DNA from 4 places in the Clostridium malenominatum genome. Region 4 is predicted to be linked to each of the others. Evidence: riboswitches for the same ligand, from Rfam matches in the RefSeq annotation. Region 4 holds a riboswitch; each other region holds the start of a gene.
What was found. A riboswitch is a leader RNA that binds a small molecule or an ion and turns the genes downstream of it on or off. The one in region 4 is predicted to bind cobalamin.
Positions count from the first base shown of each region.

Region 1 (5,562 bases), 330 kb from region 4:
TGAACAAGAAGGTCATGTATAAAGCTAAGCTAACAGCCATATATCTTGTAGTAGTCACCATTCCCATATCGCCTTTTAATAAAAATAGGTAATATACAATTAAAGCTATAGCACCCACACCGTAGCTAATTAAAAGCTTAGGGCTCTTTTCTTCGTTTCTCTTCTCAAAGAAAAGCTTTATAGAAAGAGAAAGAGGAATACCAAGGGCTAAAACCATGGCTACTTTAGCCAAATTATCCTCGGAAGGTCTAATTTCATGTATGGCTATAAGTACAGCTGCAATAGAAGCAGAAAGCAATATGGTAAAAGGAAATCTTCTTAAACTTAAATAAAGACTAGATAGTATATTTTTAAAATATTGTACAATTTTCATGATCATCCCTCCTTATAGATATATTATATCACCATATGGTTAAATATATATTATAATTAGTATATAAAGTGAAGATTATCATGGGAAGGGGAAATTTATATGTTTGAAGAGTTAAATAAAGATATTTCTACTGCCAAAGAAAAAATGAGAAGAAAAGAAAAACTACAAAATCTTTTAAAAAGAACTAAGGAAGAACTAAACAACCAGATAGCTAAAAAAAATGAGCTACATAAAATTTTAAAGGATGAGGAAAAGGATGTTGAAAGGCTCCAGTCTCTAAGTATTACAGGGCTATTTTATTCTGTTTTAGGAAATAAAGAGCAGCAACTTGAAAAGGAAAGGCAGGAATATTTGGGGGCTAAGCTTAAATATGAAGAGTGCTGTAGTTTAATAACTACCTTGGAAAAGGAGCTAATATCTTATAATGAAGAGCTTAATGAGTATGCTAATGTGCATGAGCAATATGAAGAATTAATGAAAAGCAAAGAAAAATTAATTTTACAAGGAAATGACTTAAAGGCTAAAAAATTAATGGAACTTACAGAAAAAACTTCTGATTTAAAATCAAATATTAAAGAAACAAAGGAAGCCATAAATGCAGGGGAAAGAGTTAGAGAAGCCTTCGGTAAAGTTATATCCTCCTTAGAAAGCGCAAAGGGCTGGGGACAATGGGATATGCTTGGCGGAGGATTTTTAGCTACAGCAGCAAAACATTCAAAAATAGATGAAGCTAAAAACTATGTTCATGAAGCTCAAAGACTTCTTGGAGTATTTAGAAGAGAATTATCAGATGTAAACTTGTCCTCAAATATAGACATAAATGTAGGCTCCTTTGCAACCTTTGCAGATTACTTCTTTGATGGGCTCATATCAGACTGGGTTGTACAATCAAGAATAAATGATTCCTTGAACAATGTATATGCTACCTCCGACAATGTAAATAAATTATTAAATGTCTTAGGAAGAAATCTTAATGATTTTGAAAGAGAATTAAGGGGTGTGGAAGAAGAAATTCGCGGAATTATTGAGGGATAGTAATTAAGAGTAAATTTAAATTAAAAGTGAGGGGAATATATGATAAACTTTGAAAAGCCACGAATTTGTGTAAGTAGATGTCTTGGATTTGAAGCCTGTAGATATGATGGACAGATGAATTCTCAGGATTTTATAGAAAAGCTAAAAGGTGAAGTAGAAATTATTACAGTTTGCCCCGAAGTCCAAATTGGACTGCCAATACCTAGGGAATCTTTAAGAATAATTAAAGAAAAGGAAGAGCTATATTTAATCCAACCTAAAACAGGAGGAGACTTTACAAAGGATATGGTAGAGTTTTCTAAAGAGTTTATAGGAGAGCTTAAGGATATAGATGGTTTCATACTAAAGAGCCGTTCCCCTTCTTGTGGTATTAAAGAGGTTAAAATATACAACGGAAGAGAAAAAGCTTCAAGTTCTGAAAAAGGAGTAGGCTTTTTTGCAGAAGCAGCTATTAAAAACTATCCTAATTATCCTATAGAGGATGAAGGAAGGCTGACTAATTATAAAATTAGGGAACACTTTTTAACCAGAATTTATATAAATGCTGCTTTTAGAGGGATAAAAAATGCTAATACCATGGGAGAACTAGTTAAATTCCACAGTAGAAATAAAATGCTTCTCATGGCATATAATCAAAAGGAGTTAAAGGAACTAGGGAACATTGTAGCAAATCATGAAAAGTATAAAGTGGAAAAAGTATTAGAGGAGTATGAAAGACATTTAAAAATGGCTTTTTCTAAAAATGCTAGGTATACTTCTAATATAAATGTTCTAAATAAATCTATGGCTCTGTTTTCAAAATATATAACCTTAGAGGAAAAGGAATTTATAAGAGATACCATAGAAAAATATAGGGAAGGCAAATTGCCCTTAAGTACTTGTTTATACATGATAAAATCCTATGCCATTAGATTTGGAATAACAGAGATGCTAGAACAAAGTTTTTTCGCCCCTTATCCTGATGACCTAATAGAATTAAGAGATTCAGGGAAAGGACGAGAGGAATAGAATAATAAAATGTTAGAAACTCAAAGAACACCAATGACGGAGGCCATGTATTATGGTATAGAGCCCGTTGAAGAAATTATAGAACTAGTTTTAGATAAGGCAGAGAACAGATGAAAAAGTATAGATGGAGTGGTAATTATGATAAGAAAAGCAAATAGGGAAGACTTAAAAGTTATTATGAAAATTATTAAGGAAACTATTGTTGAAATGCATTCCTATAATAACTATCAGTGGGATGAAAATTATCCTAAGGAAAAAGATTTTGCAAAGGATATAGAAAAAGGTGACTTATATGTAATAGAAAAAGAAGGTGAGCTTCTTGGATTCGCTTGCATTAACAGAGAAGAGCCTGATGAATATAAAGAATTAAACTGGTCCTTAGATGAAGATGCATTGGTTGTACACAGAATGGCTGTAAGTGGTAACCGTAGACAAAGGGGAATAGGAACGGAACTTATAAACTTTGCCCATGAATTAGCACTAAGAAATAACATAAGATATTTAAAAACAGATACCTATTCATTGAATATAAAAATGAACGGATTTTTTAAGAAAAGTGGTTATAAGCTTATTGGAGAGATGAGTTTTTTGGGGAAAGAAAAAACTTTTTATTGTTATGAAAAAGTATTAGAAATTTAGAATTATAAAGAAAAAGTCATTAACATAAGCCCTATTATAAAAATAGCAGGATGAAATATTACAAAATTTGCATTGACAACAATTACTAATTGTATTAGTATAGACAATGAAATAAAACTTAATATTAATATAAGGTTTACATATGTAATTAATAGGGAAGTTGGTTAAAACCACACAGCCCCCGCTACTGTAAAATGGACGAACCCTTATAGCCACTGATTATTAAATTGGGAAGGTAAGGTAGTAGGATGAAATTGAAGTCAGGAGACCTGCCTTATAAAAATTAATTATTTATCTCGGTGGGAGGTAGCGGTTAAAATTTTATTTGTGTGAATTATGGCTACTTTTTTTGAGTAGCCTTTTTTTATTGAGTAAAAATAATAAGCCCTTCCATGAAATTACCTACACATATTAATTAAGAGGAGGATTTTATTATGAAAAAAAGACTTTTTAAATTTATCTTGGTGTTAATGTTAATACCTATTTTCGTTTTATCTGGTTGTGCCAAGGATGAAAGGGAAAAACAAGCAGATAAGGATAACACAATTATATTAGTGGATAACGTAGGAAGAAAGGTAGAATTGCCTTTCCCAGTAAAAAAAGCAGTAGTAGCTAATAGATACAATAGCGAACTTATTCGTGCCTGTGGAGCCATAAATGGTGTAATTGCAGTAGATATGGGTACTGCCCAAGATAGAGAATATTGGAAACAATTTGACCCTAAAAACACTATCGGAAAAGATGCAAAGGATCTTAACTATGAGAAAATAGCTGAATTAGGTGCAGAAGTACTAATTCTTCCTGCCAATGGATCTTATGAAGAAGCTGAGAAAAAACTAGAGCCATTTGGAATAAAGGTATTTGTTATTTCAGGATATGATACGGCAGATTTTCAAAATCAAATAACTAACATAGGTAAAATGTTTGATAAAGAAAAAGAAGCGGAAAAGTTTATAAAATATTTTAATGAGCCAATTGAGTACATAAAAAAAGCTCTTAAAGATGTTGAAAAGAAGAAGGTGTATTTTGAAAGTACCACAGAATATAATACATCTTTCCCAGGAGACTATTATGCTAACATGATAAACTACTCTGGGGGAATAAATATTTTTGAAGATGCACCTAAAGATATGCATGGTAAAAAGGTAGATTCAGAAGAGATAGTAAAAAGGAATCCAGACTTCATATTTAAAAATGTTACTCCAGATAAAGCTATAAAAGGCACAGGATTATATGAGGCGCCGTCTAAAGAGTTAATGGATAAAACAATTGAAGATATTAAAAAACGTGCAGGCTGGGATGAAACTAATGCTGTAAAAAATAACAATGTATATACCATGTCACAGTTTGGCCATGGTGGAGCATCTAAATTAATAGGGGCTGTATATATGGCTAAATGGATGTACCCTGAACAACTTAAGGATTTGAATCCTGATGAAATATATAGACAATGGCTTGAAGACTTCCAAGGGTTTAAAAATTTACAGGGACATTTCTACCCAGAAATAAAGAAATAAAGTAAAGCAAATTGAGGTGGCATCATTGAATATATCCCAAAGTGATATACGAAGAAAATATGATAAAAAAGTTAAAATAAAACTTTTGTTTATTCCTATAAGTATTATTGTAACCATCATACTTATGGCTATCTTTACAGGAGTGGGAGCTGTAGATGTTTCTTTAAAAGAAATACTTAGTGCTATAAAAAATATTATAACTAATAATTCAGTTAATATGGAACAAAAGGTAATAGTATTTTTAAGGCTTCCAAGAATCATTTTATCTGTTTTAGCTGGAATGGGACTTGCTGTATCGGGAACTATAATGCAGGGAATTACTAAAAATTCTATGGCAAGCCCTTTTACCATAGGGATATCCTCAGCAGCGGCTTGTGGAGCGTCTATAGCAATGATTTTTGGAATAAGCTTGTTTTCCAATAGTAACTTAGGGATTATTTCAAATGCATTTATTTTCGCTATTCTTTGTGCAATATTTGTATATTCTATTTCCATAAAACTAGGAATGAAACCAGAAGCAATAATACTATCTGGTATAGCCATAAATTATCTATTTAGTGCAGTAACCTCAACTATCCATTTTTACGCTGATGACCATCAACTGGCATCAGCAGTACAATGGACTTTTGGAAGTATAAATGGTGCTAAATGGTCACATGTTTTATTGTTAGGTGTTATATTAAGTGTAAGTTTATGTGTATTTATGAGACATTCTTGGATTTTAAATGCCATGGTTTCAGGTGGCGATGAAATGGCTAAAACTCTCGGAATAAATCCAGATAAAAGCAGGACCGTTGTTGGAGTATTTTCAGTGTTTTTAACAGCAGCAATAGTAAGTTTCACAGGAGTAATAGGCTTTGTAGGACTAGTGGCTCCCCATATAGCACGGCTTATGGTAGGAGGAGATCACAGATTTTTAATACCCTATTCAGCAATATTTGGAGGAATATTACTATTGGTTTCAGACACCATTGGGAGAACTTTATTAGC
Region 1 is NZ_BAAACF010000001.1:834,415-839,976, forward strand. Features, by position in the region: gene ABDZ69_RS04160 (DUF4153 domain-containing protein) at 1-373, opposite strand, end outside; gene ABDZ69_RS04165 (synaptonemal complex protein 1) at 473-1,408, shown strand; gene ABDZ69_RS04170 (YbgA family protein) at 1,448-2,416, shown strand; gene ABDZ69_RS04175 (GNAT family N-acetyltransferase) at 2,555-3,055, shown strand; cobalamin riboswitch at 3,171-3,346, shown strand; gene ABDZ69_RS04180 (ABC transporter substrate-binding protein) at 3,490-4,572, shown strand; gene ABDZ69_RS04185 (FecCD family ABC transporter permease) at 4,598-5,562, shown strand, end outside.
Region 1: it holds a riboswitch for cobalamin, as region 4 does, so the genes downstream of both, ABDZ69_RS04180 (ABC transporter substrate-binding protein) here and cobT (nicotinate-nucleotide--dimethylbenzimidazole phosphoribosyltransferase) in region 4, are expected to answer to the same signal.

Region 2 (5,562 bases), 480 kb from region 4:
TTTAGAAGGTAAAAAAGTTACGGAGTTTGGATATGATGTAATAAGGCTTAACATCAACGAAAATACAAAAATAATAAATGCAAAAGATAAAAAACAATTATCCTATAAAGATTTAAAAAAAGGCGCTGAGATAGTAGCTTATTATGATGGAGCAGTTACACGAAGTATACCTCCTATAGGAAATTGCATGGAAATAATAGTTTTACAGTAACATAGCAAAAGCAGTAGGTTTTTCTACTGCTTTTGTTATGCTATATTTTATCTAAAAAATTATCATAGTATATTTTTTCTATTTCTTTCATATATAAAGGTTTACTGAAAATATAGCCTTGAATATAATCACACCCACTTAATCTAAGGTATCTATAGTGTTCTATTTTCTCTATTCCTTCCGCGGTGACTTCTAAATTTAAGCTATGTGCTAAAGAAATTAACTTTTCCATAACTTGTCTTTCAGTTAATTCTAAAAGTTTATCATTTAAAGATTTGTCTAGTTTAATCTTACTAACGGGTACAAAAGTTAAGTAAAATAAGGAGGAATAACCTGTGCCAAAATCATCTAAAGTAATTTTAACACCAGTTTCCTTTAGATTATTAAGAAACTCTATTGAGTCGGATGTTCTCTTTAACAATATACTCTCTGTTATTTCGATTTCCAAGTATTTGGAGTCTACATCATTTTCTTCTAAAGTTTTTCTGATAAAGGAGATGTAGCTTTTGTCATTTACTTGTTTTGCAGAAAGATTTATTGCTATTGGTTTTAATTGAAAACCTTTGTTCTTCAATTCTGCTAATTGATGTATCACCTCTCTTGCTACCCATCGTCCTATTTCTAGTACAAGTCCTGATTCTTCAGCGATAGGTATAAAAAGTGAAGGAGATATATTGTAATTTTTTAATCTAAGAAGAGCTTCAAAACTTGCTATTAAACCTGTTTCTAAAGAAATTTGTGGTTGATACACTAGTACAAATTCTTCTTTTATTAAGGCATCTCTTAACATTTTTTCGATTTTAATTTTTTCGTTTAGTTCCTCCACCATTTCTTTATTAAAGTAGGCATAATTGTTTTTGCCAGTAGTTTTTATTTTGTACATGGCGGTATCGGCATTCATAAGCAATTGATTTGTATCTTCTCCGTCACGTGGATATAGTGTAATACCCATACTAAAACTTAAATGGAATTCACTATCTTTAATTAAAAATATATTTTTAAACAAATCCATTATTTTATTAGCATATTTTTCTATGGTGCTTGTGCATTGTATATTAGGTAAAAGAATTAAAAATTCATCTCCACCAAATCTAAATACAAATATTTCTTCACCTGAAATCTTAATAAGAGATTCACCCACCTGTTTTAAGGTTATGTCTCCATATATATGTCCTAAGGAATCATTTATTGCTTTAAAATTATCAATATCTAAAAGCATTATAGCACCTTGTGTTTTTGCATTTAACTGTTCCTCTAATTTTTTTATAAAACTTCTTCTATTAGGTAGACCAGTTAAAACATCGTGGTTGGCTAGATATTCTATATGCTCTTCTTGTTTTTTTAGATTTGTTATATCAAGAGCAATTCCAGTAAGCTGCTTTATATTTCCTAGTGAATCAAATATACCTTTTCCGTTGATTAATATCCATCTAAAATTTTCATCAGTAGACTTTGTGCGTATTTTATAATAAATTTCTTGTGTCTTGTTACGTTTATATTTTAAATACTCTTCTATTAATAATTGTTTATCTTCTGAATAAAAAATTTTATCAAAGACTTTATGCAAATCTTCTTTTCCATGGAAAGAAACATCAGTAATATTTTTGAATTCATTAAAAAGACATATAGTATTAGACTCTAAGTCGATTTCCCATACTGCGCTATTTGTACCTTTAATGGCAATGTTATATTTTTCGGTTAGATTTTCTAATTTTTCTGTATAACTTTGTATTTCCTTATACTGAGCCCTTAATTCTTCCTCCGACGCAGACAATTGTTGATAGGTTGCAGATAACTCCTCGTTTGATACGTTTAATTCTACTTGATGTTCCATAAGCTTATGAAAATACATATAGGTTTCATTAAGTATTTTGTTTATGGAATAAGAAATTCCAAAGAAGGTGTCATTTTTAAATAAAGGTAATCTATAATCTAAATTGTTTTCTAAATCTATTTCCATAATATTTTCATTTAATTTATTTACTGGTTCAATAATGTTTTTGCGCATTATTATAAAAAGAATGGCACCCATAGAAATTGTAATAATTAAAGATATGAAAAAGTTTTTATATATTAACAAGTAAACCTGGTTCATAGAAAGTCCTATATTAATAGCTCCTGTGATTTTGCCTTCAAGGAAAACAGGAATTGCTATATCAAGAACCTTGGACTGAGTTTTATCATAATACCATTCTTTAGCAAAGGTATTTCCTTTAAGAGCCTCCTTTAAAGTTTCATCGTCTTTATAAATAATTCCTATATTTTCTTTATTACTGTCTGCTATAGCCTTTAAGTTATTGTCCACTAAAAGTGCATAGATAATATTCTCTTTTTTCATCAAACCTTCTATAAGATTTTGATAAGAAAACTTTTTAGTTAACGTTTCAATATTATTTGCTAAAATACCTACTTGTACGAAATTTCCATCTATATTCTTTACAGAACCATATTTCATAAAATTGCCAAACTTTGCATCCGGCCTTATAGCTTCCATTAGCTCTAGGTTATCACTTAATACAAAATCATATAGGGGATGACCTTTATATGGTATCCAATCTATGTATCCTTCCACTGTTGAATAAAGTATTTTTCCTTCTTTGTTCATCCAATGTAATTCATCCACCTTTAGTTTCTTTAATTGGTCTTTTAAAAATTCATTACTTAAATTATTTTGGTTTTTTATAAGTACATTTGAAGCTACTCTTATTTTATCTTCCAACATTTCATTAATTGTTTCTAAGGAATTGTGATTATCTGATAATTGATTTGCCACTTGTTTTACAAGGTTTATTCCATCTTCATTCATTTGTTTTAACAATGAGGTTTTGCTTATATAAAAAGTAGCGCTACTCACACTTAAAATAGAAATTAAGGCAACAATTAAAGGAATAAAAATTAATTTAGTTTTATTTACTATATTGTGTTTGGAATTTTTATTCTTCATAAGCACCATCCTATACCTTGCAAATTTTTATATTAATTTATCTGGACTACTGAGCATAATATTTTATGAAATAATTATTATACTCTAAATTATAACATATAAGGAACTATTTTGAGTAAATTAGACAGACAAAATTTTCGTATAATCTACATTTAAGATAATAATATAGAATATTAAAAATAGCTTGATTATTATTTCATAGTGTGTTAGAGTATACATGAAAATTAAATATTTGGAAAATAGGTTTAACAGAGTTTTTTATCTGTTAATTAAAAGGGAAGTGGGTTTGAATCCCACGCGGTCCCGCCGCTGTAATAGAGGAGTTTTTTGCAATATTCCACTGGGAAACTGGGAAGGATGCAAAAGGCTATGATACTTAAGCCAGAAGACCTGCCTGTTTATTACACTGAGAATTCTACGAGCGATAGATAGTGTTTGGAAATTTATTTCTATATCATTTTGTATTTACTATCCTCCTGATGCTTTGTCAGGAGGATTTTTATTTTAATTATTTAACTTACTTAATAACAAAATGTATGTATAAAAAAGATTCAGGATTTCAATAATCGTAGGGTTCGATATTGAAATCTTTTTTATTTTAAAGAGAGGATGAGGGATATGAAAAAAGTCTTAAGTTTAGTGTTAGTAGTTTTATTATTAACAAGCTTTACAGCTTGTGCTAAAACCTCTAATGTAGGTGGATTAAGTAATTCAAAAAGTGTGGACAAGGCAACAGATAAGGAGCTGTCAATAGATGTAAAAGGTGAAACTTACCCTTTAGCTATAAGGGATTATTTAAAAAATCACATTGTTTTAGATAAAAAACCTGAAAAAGTGGCTGTGTTATCAGGAACTCCTCTTAATATTTGGTACGATTTGGGTGGGAAATCTGTGTGTACTTCCGATGTTTCAGAAAATATAAAGCTTATACCTGAATACAAGGAAGAAATCATGAAGCTTCCTAAAGTAGGTGCCGTTTATTCTGTAGATATGGAAGCCATTATAGCTGAAAAACCAGATTTAATTATTGCCCAAGTAGGAACTCAATCAACCCAGGCAAAAAAACTTAAAGACATGGGGTTTAAAGTAATTACCACTCACATAAGAGGTTTTGATGATGTAATTTCAACCTATAAAGCCTTTGGAAAAATACTTGATAATACAAAAGAGGCTGAAAGAAAAATAGAGGAGCTTAAGAATGAAAAGGAAGCTTTTGTATCAAAGCTACCCTCTGAAAGTAAGTCAGTGGTGATTTTATATGTAACATCTAAATCCTTAGCAGTGAAGCTTGATAACAGCATAGCAGGAGATGTGGCTAAGATTTTAAAGCTTAAAAATATTGCATCAGATCTTCCAGCAGACACTATAGGCTCAGAAACAACACCTTTAGATATAGAGTACATAGTTGGAAAAAATCCAGATTATGTTCTAGTTACTAGCATGATTTCCAGCAATGAAGAAGCTAAAAAATCTATGGAAAATCACTTTAAATCCAACCCAGTATGGAAGGGAGTAAAGGGGATTTCGGAGGGAAGAGTAGTTTATTTGCCACAAGAGTATTTTCTCTATAATGCAGGGCCTTACTACAATGAAGCTATAGAATATATGGCAAGGAGTGTATACCCTGAAGTATACGGAGAGTTGACAGAGTGGTATGGAAAATAATATTTCAATTAAAGACAGTAAGAAATACAAAATAACAGTAATATTCATATTAGCGGTACTTCTCCTAGCAGGCTTCATATTAGGTAATTCAAAAGGCACTCTTCAGGTGGGAGCAAGGCGTATATTTGAAGTGATAATGAATGACGATGGAAGTGCTGAAAGGATGGTAATTTGGAATATAAGGCTACCTAGAATGATACTTGCAGCATTGGTAGGGGTAAATCTTGCATTGGCAGGTGCTATTTTACAGGGTGTAATGAATAATCCTTTAGCAGATCCAAGCATAATTGGCATAAGCAGCGGAGCAGGGCTTTTTGGAATCGTAATATTAGTTGTTTTACCACAGTATCAAGGATTGGTACCTATTGCGGCCTTTATAGGGGCCATGCTAGCAGCAAGTATTATATATATTCTGGCATGGAAGGGTGGAATACAGCCCACAAGAATAATACTAGCAGGGGTTGCAGTGTCTTCTTTATTCGGAGCGGGAATTTCGGGAACCTTAGTATTTTATAGTGATAGAGTCCATGGAGCTCTTACCTTTATGAATGGGAGTTTATCAGCTAGAAGCTGGCCAGAGGTAGGAACTATTTTGCCTTATACAATAATAGGAATAGCTTTAGCTATAATATTTTCTGAAAAGCTTAACATTTTGATTTTAGGAGATGATGTAGCAAGGGGACTTGGTCTAAATGTAGAGAGGACAAGACTTGGTTTTACAGCACTAGCTGCATTCCTTGCA
Region 2 is NZ_BAAACF010000001.1:979,724-985,285, forward strand. Features, by position in the region: gene ABDZ69_RS04895 (hypothetical protein) at 1-211, shown strand, start outside; gene ABDZ69_RS04900 (EAL domain-containing protein) at 252-3,155, opposite strand; cobalamin riboswitch at 3,380-3,567, shown strand; gene ABDZ69_RS04905 (ABC transporter substrate-binding protein) at 3,774-4,820, shown strand; gene ABDZ69_RS04910 (FecCD family ABC transporter permease) at 4,810-5,562, shown strand, end outside.
Region 2: it holds a riboswitch for cobalamin, as region 4 does, so the genes downstream of both, ABDZ69_RS04905 (ABC transporter substrate-binding protein) here and cobT (nicotinate-nucleotide--dimethylbenzimidazole phosphoribosyltransferase) in region 4, are expected to answer to the same signal.

Region 3 (5,562 bases), 420 kb from region 4:
TGCTTTTTTAGTAGTTTTGTCTGCATCTATAACATTAATAAGTTCATAATTGCCATTCCTATTTATTCTAAATTGTGCATAGCCAACATCCTGATACTCCTGTGGATCTTTTAGTATATAACTAACAAGTCTATAATCATCAATCACAGTCCCATTATATACCATAACTGTTTTGTTAGTTTTAATCCGTTTTGAAATCATTTTTTCCATTGAAGCAATATCACTTTTAGGACGAGAAATAATTACTATGGATATACACACTATCAAAATAAAAATCATAGACATTGAAAAAACCCACCTCTTGTTCTTCATGTAGTCACCCCCACAAATTATAAATTTTATTTACTACGCTTTTATCTACAAATACAAAACAACTGATATATGCATTATACCACTATTTACCATGTGGTTATATATGAAACTATTTAATGAATTAAATAACACAATATACATAAATATTAATGATGTAAGTGGAAAATATGTTATAATTTACATATGAGATAAGTGGGAATTGTAAGATAATGTGAAGCAAAGAGAATTTATATTTTAGGAGATGAAGTATTGTGAAAAAATTTAAGAATTCATTTATTATGATTAGTTTATTATTAATATTATTAGTTTTAGCATCTTGCCAAAATAGGATGATACAAGAGCCAGCCATTAAAATATCATATGATTCTAAAGAATTAAAGCCAATTTATTATGGAAATAGAAATAATAAAGATGAAGAGGATATTGAAGAATCGATAAAAAGTGTTATGGTTGGGAAAAGGTTTATTGATTTGCCAACAATTTATTTTGGAGAAAAAATTGAAATTGAAGCAATAAATTTTAAAACAAATGAATTTGAAATCTATGATTATATAGTAGATGAAAGTGGTAATATTGTTTCTGATTATGACATAAACCCACTTATATTAACTTCAGTAGAAGACAGAAATACAGAATTTATATTTGAGAAAAGCGAAGACTTGGAAAGATATTATGATTATATGGTGGAAGGCAAATCCATACATTGCTTATTGATTAGAAGTAAGATAAACAAATCTTCTTTTGCATTCGCAACACTTGTATTAGGTCAGAGTAAATAATAATTATTTTTAGTCAATTAATTTTATAATTAAGACATATTCTTCTTAAATTGTGTCGTAGTAGTTGATTTATCTGAATTAACGATTATTTATTTTTTATTGAGGAGGGATTTTATGAAAAGGCTATTTAAGTCTTTTGTCTTTTGGTTTCTTATAATATCCATATTGGAAATATACATGCACCAAATAGGACAGGATTCGAAAAGCATTGTATTGATTTACTTAAATCCCGTTTTAAAAATTATATCTCGTTCCGATACAGGACGAGCTTTTATGGATTCGGGATTGCAAGTGCCTTCCAGAACAATATTGGGGCATATTTCAATATATTGGTACATTGGTTCAGTTGTAACCTTTATTATTTACGGCTTAATTTTAGATGGGTTTAGATACTTTCTCAGACATATCTCTAATACCACAAAATGAGCATAATCTGTATTGAATTTATTGTAAAATTTTCTTATAAGATGTTAGCTACAAAAACTAATAAGTATTCTAAACATCGCATTATTCATTAATTGAATTCTGGGGTGTTTTTACGTCATGATTCATTTTTTGAAAAGAGGTAGTTTCTTTTCATATAATAGAACCTGGCGTTAATTCTATAAGAATTTATACTAAGTAACAAGTATGATATAATATATAAAAAGGCAAGTAAGAAAAAATATATGGTTTGAAAGATTTAATGAATGGCTAGTTTCTGAATGGTGGTTTATAGAAATGTGTATTAACGAAAGGTGTGGTTTAAATGAGTAGATTAAATTTTGAGAGATTAAAATACATATTTATAAAGAAAATAGACAGTTTTTATAATATAGGAGGTAAATAAAATGGCAGAAACACAAAATATTTTAACATGGACACTGATAGCTGAATGCCCAATTCCAAACGACGTTAACGATTTATTGGTGGAAGGAGAAGTAGCGGTTGCTGCTTATAAAACATTCCGTGATAGCGCAGTTTTTACGAATAAAAGATTAATTGTAAGAGACTCACAGGGGCTTACAGGTAAGAAAGTAGAGATTTATTCTTTGCCCTATTCTTCTATAAATATGTGGTCTACTGAAAATGCAGGCAAGTTATTTGATCTTAATGCTGAAGTTGAATTATGGACTAGAGCAGGTCATATCAAAATCAACCTACAAAAGGGAGTAGATATACGTAAATTCGATAAGTTAATAGCTAATGCACTTCTAAGATAAAACAAGTAACAGCAGCAATTATTATGTGAAGTAAATTGTATAAATAAAAACTTTAAATGGGGTAGTATAGTGATTGAAACGGATAGATGTATATTAAGATGTTTTGAAGAAGAAGATTTAGATTCATTTATGACTTATAGAAACAATGAAGAGTGGATGAGGTATCAAAGTTTTAAGAATTTAACAAAAGACGAATATAGAAAAGCATTATTAGTTCCTTTAAATATGGAAAAGGGAATGCAAGTTGCTATTGCTGATAAAACCAAAGATAACCTTTTAGGGGATTTATATCTTTCAAAAAAAGAAAAAACTATTACAATTGGATATTCTATTAATCCAACTTATTGCCGAAAAGGATATATAACCGAAGTTTTAAAAGCCTTATTACCAAAACTTAAAATTGACTATCCTAATTGTGAAATAATAGCCATGACTGAGAAAGAAAACATACCTTCAAAAAACTTGTTACTTAAGCTAGGTTTTATATATGATAGATGGATAGAGGAGTGGCAGACAGAAGTTTATGTTTTTTCAAATTGATTGAAATGTTAGGATTATGAGTATAATCTATAGTAAATTTACTATTTGCCAAAAATAATTATCTATGGTAGACTTACTTGGTAAAATTGAATACGCAAAAATTAGGTTTAATAGATATTTAATCTATTAATTAAAAGGGAAGTGGGTTAGAATCCCACGCGGTCCCGCCGCTGTAATAGAGGAGTTCCTGCATTATACCACTGGGAAACTGGGAAGGTTGTAGGAATGTTGATGCTTAAGCCAGAACATCTGCCTAATTTTATTCACAGAAAACTCTACGAGCGATAGGGGGTGTAATAACTATGGAAATTTTCATGGATAAATAGCCCTTTAACTATATGTTAAGGGGCTATTATTGTTATGAATAAAATTTATAGTAAGGAGTTAGAAAATGAAAATAGCTATTGGAGTATGCGAAAAAATAAATGGAGTGTGTTCAACTATGGGGTGTTTTAGAGCTTTTAATAATAGAGAAAAACACTTTAGTATTTATGAAAATCATAGTGTAGAACTTATGTCATTTTTTTCTTGCAATATGTGTACAAGCAATTCAGATGAAAATTTAATAAAGATCGCGGAAAGACTAGAAGGAGAAGGAGTTACAAAACTTCACCTAGGTGCTTGCGTTGTTAAATGTAAAGCGGAAAGAACTAAGGAAATAAAGGGCATATTTGAGAAACATAATATATCAGCAGTAGAAGGTACCCATTAAAATTATTAAACTTAAGAGGGAGAGATATTGAAATGAAAAAAGTAATAAGTATTGTTTTATCAGCAATGATGGTATTAGGAGTAAGTGGATGTGACAACAAAAATGTAGCAAACTCATCCAAAACAGAAAATAAAGTAGAGGATATCAATAAGAACACATCACAGTATCCTCTTACAATTACAACCTATAATTATGAAAAGAAACCTGTTAATATTACATTTGAAAAGGCACCAGAAAAGGTAGTGGCAGTATACCAAAACTCGATAGAAACATTACTAGCATTGGGGTTAGAAGATAAAATCCTATTAGCATCAGGGTTAGATCATGAGGTTAAAGATGAATATAAAGATGCTTTTAGCAAGGTAAAATATCAGGAAAAGGTACCTACAAAAGAAGAGGTTATTGGATTACAGCCTGATTTTATATTGAGCTGGTATTCCTTATTTGGAGAAAAAAGATTAGGGGATGTAGGTTTTTGGCATGAAAGAAGTATAAATACATACATGTCACAAAATAGTGGTGTTATTAAACCAAATACTTTACAAAATGAATATGATGATATTTTAAATGTGGGTAAAATTTTTAATGTAGAAGATAAAGCTGAAAAAATCGTAAATAATATGAAAAATGAAATTGAGAAAGCAAAAGAATTTGTTAAAGGAAAAGAGCCTGTTAAAGCAGTGATTTTGGAAGTAAAGAAAGAGGGAGTATATAGAATTTACGGAGAAGATAGCATCGGGGGAGATATTGCAAAACAGGTTGGAGCAGACTTAGTAGCAAAATCAAACGGCGAAATAGGAAATGAAGATTTAGTAAAACTTAACCCTGAAGTAATTTTTACTGTTTATTACGGCAAGGAAATTGATAGGGATTCGGCATTGAAAAAAGTTATGGATAATCCAGCGTTTGGGAGTATTTCAGCGGTAAAGTCAAAGCGTGTTAATTCTATAATGTTAAGCGAAGTTTATGCAAGTGGTATAAGAACTTTAGATGGTATAAAGACAATTTCAAAAGGATTATATCCTGAATTATATAGGAATAAATAGTAATGAAAAGTATTGTTAAAAAAGATAGGGAAAGTGGTTTATTCAAAGGAACACCTACATACATAGGCATGGGGATTTTACTTATAATAATCTTAGCTTTTTCTATTGTAATAACAGTAACCATGGGCTCTTTTGATATCTCGATAAAAGATGTATACGGAATAATATTCTACAAGCTCTTTGGTATGGGCGATGGAGAACTTTTATCAAAGGGTCCCGTACACGATATTGTTTATTTTGTAAGACTTCCAAGAATTATATTGGCAGTTGCTGTAGGTATGGGACTTTCAGTATGTGGAGTGGTTATGCAGGCTATTGTAAAAAATCCTTTGGCAGACCCATATATACTAGGAATATCTTCAGGGGCCTCTCTTGGAGCCACTTTAGCTATTATGCTAGGTATAGGGATTGTTTTTGGAAGCAATTATGTAGGTATATGTGCTTTTATAGGAGCTTTTGTGATATCAATACTAGTGTTAATCCTTGCTAATGTAAAGGGGAGAGCTAATTCTTCAAAGCTTTTGCTATCGGGTATGGCATTAAGCACTGTATGCTCAGCATTTTCAAGCTTTATTATATATTTTGTTAATGACAGGGAGGGTATACAAACTATAGCCTATTGGTTATTGGGAAGCCTTGCAGGGGCAAAATGGGAAAATATTAGAGTGATTTTTCCTATTGTAATAATAGCTACATTATTTTTTATCACTCAGTGTAGAACTCTTAATTTGATGCTCCTTGGTGAGGAGGTTTCCATAACTTTAGGGACAGACCTTCATAAATATAGACAAGTTTATCTCGTAATTACGTCTATTGTAATTGGTTTTGTGGTGTACTCATCAGGGATGATTGGTTTTGTGGGACTCATTATTCCTCATCTTGCAAGAATGCTGTTTGGAACAGACCATAAAAAAATTATTCCTATATCAGCATTAATAGGAGCTATATTCATGGTCTGGGCAGATGTTTTG
Region 3 is NZ_BAAACF010000001.1:921,472-927,033, forward strand. Features, by position in the region: gene ABDZ69_RS04595 (hypothetical protein) at 1-312, opposite strand, end outside; gene ABDZ69_RS04600 (hypothetical protein) at 564-1,091, shown strand; gene ABDZ69_RS04605 (PH domain-containing protein) at 1,922-2,293, shown strand; gene ABDZ69_RS04610 (GNAT family N-acetyltransferase) at 2,363-2,833, shown strand; cobalamin riboswitch at 2,920-3,104, shown strand; gene ABDZ69_RS04615 (CGGC domain-containing protein) at 3,225-3,545, shown strand; gene ABDZ69_RS04620 (ABC transporter substrate-binding protein) at 3,578-4,591, shown strand; gene ABDZ69_RS04625 (FecCD family ABC transporter permease) at 4,594-5,562, shown strand, end outside.
Region 3: it holds a riboswitch for cobalamin, as region 4 does, so the genes downstream of both, ABDZ69_RS04615 (CGGC domain-containing protein) here and cobT (nicotinate-nucleotide--dimethylbenzimidazole phosphoribosyltransferase) in region 4, are expected to answer to the same signal.

Region 4 (5,562 bases):
CTTCTAAGATTCAAGTTATGTATGCTGGTAAAGTAATTGAAAGAGGAACAACGGATGAAATATTCTTTAATGCAAAGCACCCATATACATGGGCATTGCTTAAATCAGTACCTAGACTGGATACTGGTCATAAAGATGAACTTTATTCAATACAAGGAACGCCTCCAGATTTATTGAAACCACCAGTAGGATGTCCCTTTGCATCAAGATGTGATTATTGTATGCAAATTTGTAAGGAAGAAATGCCGGAGGTTAGTAAATTAAGTGATACTCACAGCGTACATTGCTGGCTTCAGCATCCTTTAGCACCAAAGGTTGAAGCTCCAATTATAGGGGAGGTGCAAAAATAATGGAAAATAATAATAATGTTTTAATAGAGGTAAAAAATCTAAAAAAATATTTTAAAGTTGGCAAGAATGCAATTTTAAAAGCAGTAGACAATGTTAGCTTTAAAATAAAAAAAGGTGAAACCTTAGGATTGGTAGGAGAGTCAGGTTGCGGAAAGACAACTTGTGGCAGAACAGTTTTAGGACTTTATGGAGCCACAGATGGACAAGTTTTTTTTGAAGGAACAGATATCCACAGTCTTAAAGGAACAGAAAAAAGAGAATTTACTAAGAATGCTCAAATAATATTCCAAGACCCATATGCATCTTTAAATCCAAGAATGACAGTTGGGGAAATAGTAGCAGAAGGTATAGATATCCATGGACTATATACAGGAGAAAAGAGACAACAAAGAATTTATGAACTTCTAGAGTTAGTTGGGTTAAATAAAGAACATGCCTCAAGATTTCCTCATGAGTTTTCAGGGGGACAAAGACAGAGAATAGGTATAGCTAGAGCATTGGCTGTTGAGCCTAAGTTTATAGTTTGTGATGAACCTATATCAGCTCTTGACGTATCCATTCAAGCTCAGGTTGTAAATTTATTAATTAAGCTTCAAAGAGAGCTTGGATTAACCTATTTATTTATAGCTCATGATTTATCTATGGTTAAGCATATATCTGATAGAGTAGGAGTTATGTATTTAGGCACTATGGTGGAATTAACATCGAGTAAGGAACTTTATGCAAATCCTAAGCATCCATATACTCAAGCATTACTATCTGCTATTCCAATACCTGATCCAGAGGTGGAAAAAAATAGACATAGAATTATGCTTGAAGGGGAAGTACCAAGCCCAATAAATCCTAAACCAGGATGTAGATTTGTGGCTAGATGTAAATATGCTAAGGAAATATGTTCACAAGAAATACCTGAACTTAAAGAAGTTTCAAAAGATCACTTTGTAGCTTGTCATCTATTTAATGAATAATTAAAAATAAGAGTGAGGTAACCCTCTCTCTTATTTTAGTTTTTAGTTATATAGTTTTTTAGATGAATAGATTATAGATAAAATTCCTATGGAATTTTTATTGTTGTAGAAATTCCATAGGAATTTCCTCATATAGCACATGAAAGAAAGAGTTGTAAAATTATAGAAGATTAGAATGCTTTGTGAAATCAGAGATTCTAGAATTTTACAACCTTTATTATATTCATGAATAAATTAATCCCTTCCTGTAAAAAATACTTTATAGGGAGGGATTTGTATGGGAAAGACACCACTTAAAAAAGTTATTAAAGAAAAATTGAAAGCTAACAAAGAATTAACTGAAATGGAACAGTTAAGAGAGAAAATAAAATATGAAATAGCTGATGAATTGGGACTTAGAGATAAAGTAGAAAAACTAGGTTGGAGTTCCTTGACCTCTGAAGAAACTGGGAGAGTCGGAGGTTTAATGACTAAGAGAAAAAAAGAATTAAATATACCTAAAAATATTGACTTGCAGAAAGATAATATATAATATTTAATCTGTACCATTAAATTCACAAAGGAGAAACTTTCATGAGCTGCTATAGCAATTTTGCAAATATATATGACGGTTTAGTAAAAGAGGATATCGATTATTTTAAATGGTCAGAAATTATTTTAGATTATTGTAATAAATACAAAATAAATAGGATGAATTATTTAGATTTAGCTTGCGGTACTGGAAATATTACCGAAATTATAGGAGAAAATTTTTCAGATGTTTGGGGGGTAGATTTATCCCCAGACATGTTATCAGAGTGTGAAATAAAACTAAGAGAGAAAAATATACTGGGAAATCTAATATGCCAAGACATAGTAGAATTAGATTTATCAGGGAAAAAATTTGATTTGATAACCTGTTGTTTAGATTCTGTTAATTATATATTAGAATATGAGAATTTAATTGAGTTTTTTAACAGGGTATGTCTTCATTTGAATGAAGGTGGATTATTTATATTTGATATGAACTCATATTATAAACTATCTAATATATTGGGTAACAATACTTATACCTACGATGAAGAAGATTTATTCTATGTATGGGAAAACGTTTTTGAAGAGGAGATAGTGGACATGTATTTAACTTTTTTTTTAAAGAAGGGAGAAAGTTATAATAGGTTTGATGAAGTCCACAGGGAAAGAGCTTATAGAGAAGAGGAAATAGAAAGAGCTATCCAAAAAAGTAAATTAAATATACTTCATATACTAGATAACTATGAAAAGAATTATATAAAAGATACTACGGAAAGAATAGCCTATGTAATAGGCAAGTAATTTATTTTGGAGGTAAACAAATGGGTGATAAATTAGTTAGAGCTATCGCAAAAGATGGTGAGATAAGAATAATAGGAGCTATTACTACAGACTTAGTAAATGAGGGCGTAAGGATACATAATTGCAGTGCTACAGCAGCAGCAGCCTTAGGTAGAATGTTAACAGCTGGTGCACTGATGGGAGCTATGTTAAAGTCAGATAAAGACAAACTTACCATTCAAATGAATGGTGGAGGAGAGGCAAAGGGAGTTATAGCAACTGCTTATCCTAATGGTCAAGTTAAAGGATATATAGGAAATCCAGCAGTAGATTTACCTGCAAACATTAGAGGAAAGTTAGATGTAGGAGGAGCTATAGGAAAAGATGGAACTCTTACAGTAATAAAAGATATTGGGTTAAAGGAGCCATATGTAGGTCAAGTTCCAATTTATTCCGGAGAAATAGGAGATGACTTAGCGTATTACTTTACAGTATCAGAACAAACTCCTTCTGCTGTTGGATTAGGAGTTTTGGTTAATGAGAACTTAAGTATTAAAGCTGCTGGAGGATTTATAATACAAATGATGCCTGGAGCAGGAGAATTAACAGCAGATTTTGTAACTTATAGACTTGAAGAAGTGGCCTCCATAACAGAATTTATAGACAGAGGTATGTCTATTGAAGAAATATTAGAATTTATCTTTGAAGATATGGATTTAAAAATATTAGATAGTTTCACTCCTGAATATAAATGCAATTGTTCAAGGGAAAAGGTTGAAAGAGCGTTACTAAGTATTGGAAAAGATGATTTGCAAGAATTATATGATGATAATAAAACTGAAGAGTTAAAATGTGAATTTTGTAACAGTAGTTACCAATTCACTAATGAAGAGATTGGAAGAATATTAAGAACTTTAAATGAAAATAAATAATTGAGAATGTGATAAAAAAATAACTTGTAATATTAAATAAAAAGGAATATAATTTTATTGAACTTAATAATAATTTTAGGTGCTGTAATAGTTTAAAAGAGAAAGTGGTAAAAATCCACTGCAGCCCCCGCTACTGTATAAGCGAACGAATCCCGCATCCACTGGAGTTTTTCTGGGAAGGAGGGAAGAGAATGATGCTTGAGCCAGGAGAACTGCCTAAAATTGAGTCGATTTTGTTCTTCGGAGGGAAGAGAAAATATATTGAGGATTATAATACCTCTACCTTTGGGTAGAGGTAATTTTTTTTTATTGAGGAGGATACATATGATATTATTAGAGCAAACCTTAAAAAACATATCGTCAGGAGACAAAGAGGCAATTAAAAAGGCATGGGAAAGAATGGATAGTTTAAGCAAACCTATAGGAAGCTTAGGCAAATTAGAAGAAATTGCAGTAAAGATAGCAGGAATAACTGGACAGGTTAAGAATAAAATAAACAAGAAAAATACAATTATAATGTGTGCTGACAATGGTGTGTGGGAAGAGGGAGTTTCAGCTTGTCCTCAAGAGTTAACTGCAATAATAACAGATAATTATACCAAAGGAGTAACAGGAATAGGAGTATTATCTAAAAATGTAGGAGCAGATATAACTGTAGTTGATATAGGAGTAAATGGTAATTTTAATAATGACAAAATAATTAATAAAAAAATAGCCTACGGAACTAAAAACATAGCAAAGGAATCTGCAATGACAAGAGAAGAAGCTATTAAAGCTATTGAAGTAGGTATAGAAATAGTGGACAACTTAGTAAAAGAAGGATATGATTTGTTTGGCACTGGAGAAGCTGGAATGTGCAATACTACAACCAGTGCTGCAGTTATTAGTGTTTTTTCTGGAATGGATTCAGATTCTATTGTTGGAATGGGTTCAGGACTTACGGAAGAAGGCTTTATTAATAAAAAGAGAGTAGTAAAGGAAGCTATTAAGCTTAATAATCCAGATATAAAAGATCCTATTGATGTAATAGCTAAGGTAGGGGGATTTGATATTGCAGGACTTTGTGGATGCTTTTTAGGGGCAGCTAAAAATAGAGTACCTATAGTAATTGATGGAATAATTTCTTGTGCCGCAGCACTATGTGCCTATAAACTTAATACAAGAGTAAAGGACTTTATGTTTCCGTCACATCTCTCAGCAGAGCCTGGATCAAAATATGTAATGAATGAAATTGGTTTAAAACCATGTTTGGATATGCAAATGAGATTAGGGGAAGGATCAGGTTGTCCCCTACAATTTTCCATTATAGAATCAGCTTTGGCAATAATGAATGAAATGGCAACTTTGCAAGAAGCAAGCATAGAAGATAGTGAATTTTTGGTGGACATTAGGAAATAGTTTTTTAGGTTTTTAATGTTTTAGTTATTTAGTTTTGGTAGAAATCCATTGAGGGATTTCTTCCTTAACTAATTAAATATTCAAGTAGTGAACTAAAAAACTGGAAGACGCTAAGCATTTTCCTAGTTGACAAATTACCAATTGGCTTATATAATAGAAATTGTGTTTAAGCGATAATTTAAGTATGGCTCGATAGCTCAGTCGGTAGAGCAGAGGACTGAAAATCCTCGTGTCCCTGGTTCGATTCCTGGTCGAGCCACCATACATGCGGAAGTGGCTCAGTGGTAGAGCGTCACCTTGCCAAGGTGAACGTCGCGGGTTCGAGTCCCGTCTTCCGCTCCAAATTTTACGGCGCTATAGCCAAGTGGTAAGGCAGAGGTCTGCAAAACCTTTATCCCCAGTTCAAATCTGGGTGGCGCCTCCAAAACAAAAGCATTCAAACTTTAGTTTGAATGCTTTATTTGTCTTTTAAGGATACTGTAAATAATGATCCCCTATCTATAAGTTTACCCTTCCTTAAGTAGATTGGTTCTACCCCATGCTTATGAAGAAAGGTAATTACGTCTTTTCCATGAGAGTAGTAATTCAAGTCTCCAAAAAAAGCTAATCTATTTTCATCGA
Region 4 is NZ_BAAACF010000001.1:502,237-507,798, forward strand. Features, by position in the region: gene ABDZ69_RS02535 (ABC transporter ATP-binding protein) at 1-350, shown strand, start outside; gene ABDZ69_RS02540 (ABC transporter ATP-binding protein) at 350-1,318, shown strand; gene ABDZ69_RS02545 (alpha/beta-type small acid-soluble spore protein) at 1,596-1,850, shown strand; gene ABDZ69_RS02550 (methyltransferase domain-containing protein) at 1,892-2,632, shown strand; gene hslO (Hsp33 family molecular chaperone HslO) at 2,653-3,543, shown strand; cobalamin riboswitch at 3,604-3,777, shown strand; gene cobT (nicotinate-nucleotide--dimethylbenzimidazole phosphoribosyltransferase) at 3,868-4,941, shown strand; tRNA gene ABDZ69_RS02565 (tRNA-Phe) at 5,128-5,203, shown strand; tRNA gene ABDZ69_RS02570 (tRNA-Gly) at 5,209-5,283, shown strand; tRNA gene ABDZ69_RS02575 (tRNA-Cys) at 5,292-5,365, shown strand; gene ABDZ69_RS02580 (DUF6873 family GME fold protein) at 5,399-5,562, opposite strand, start outside.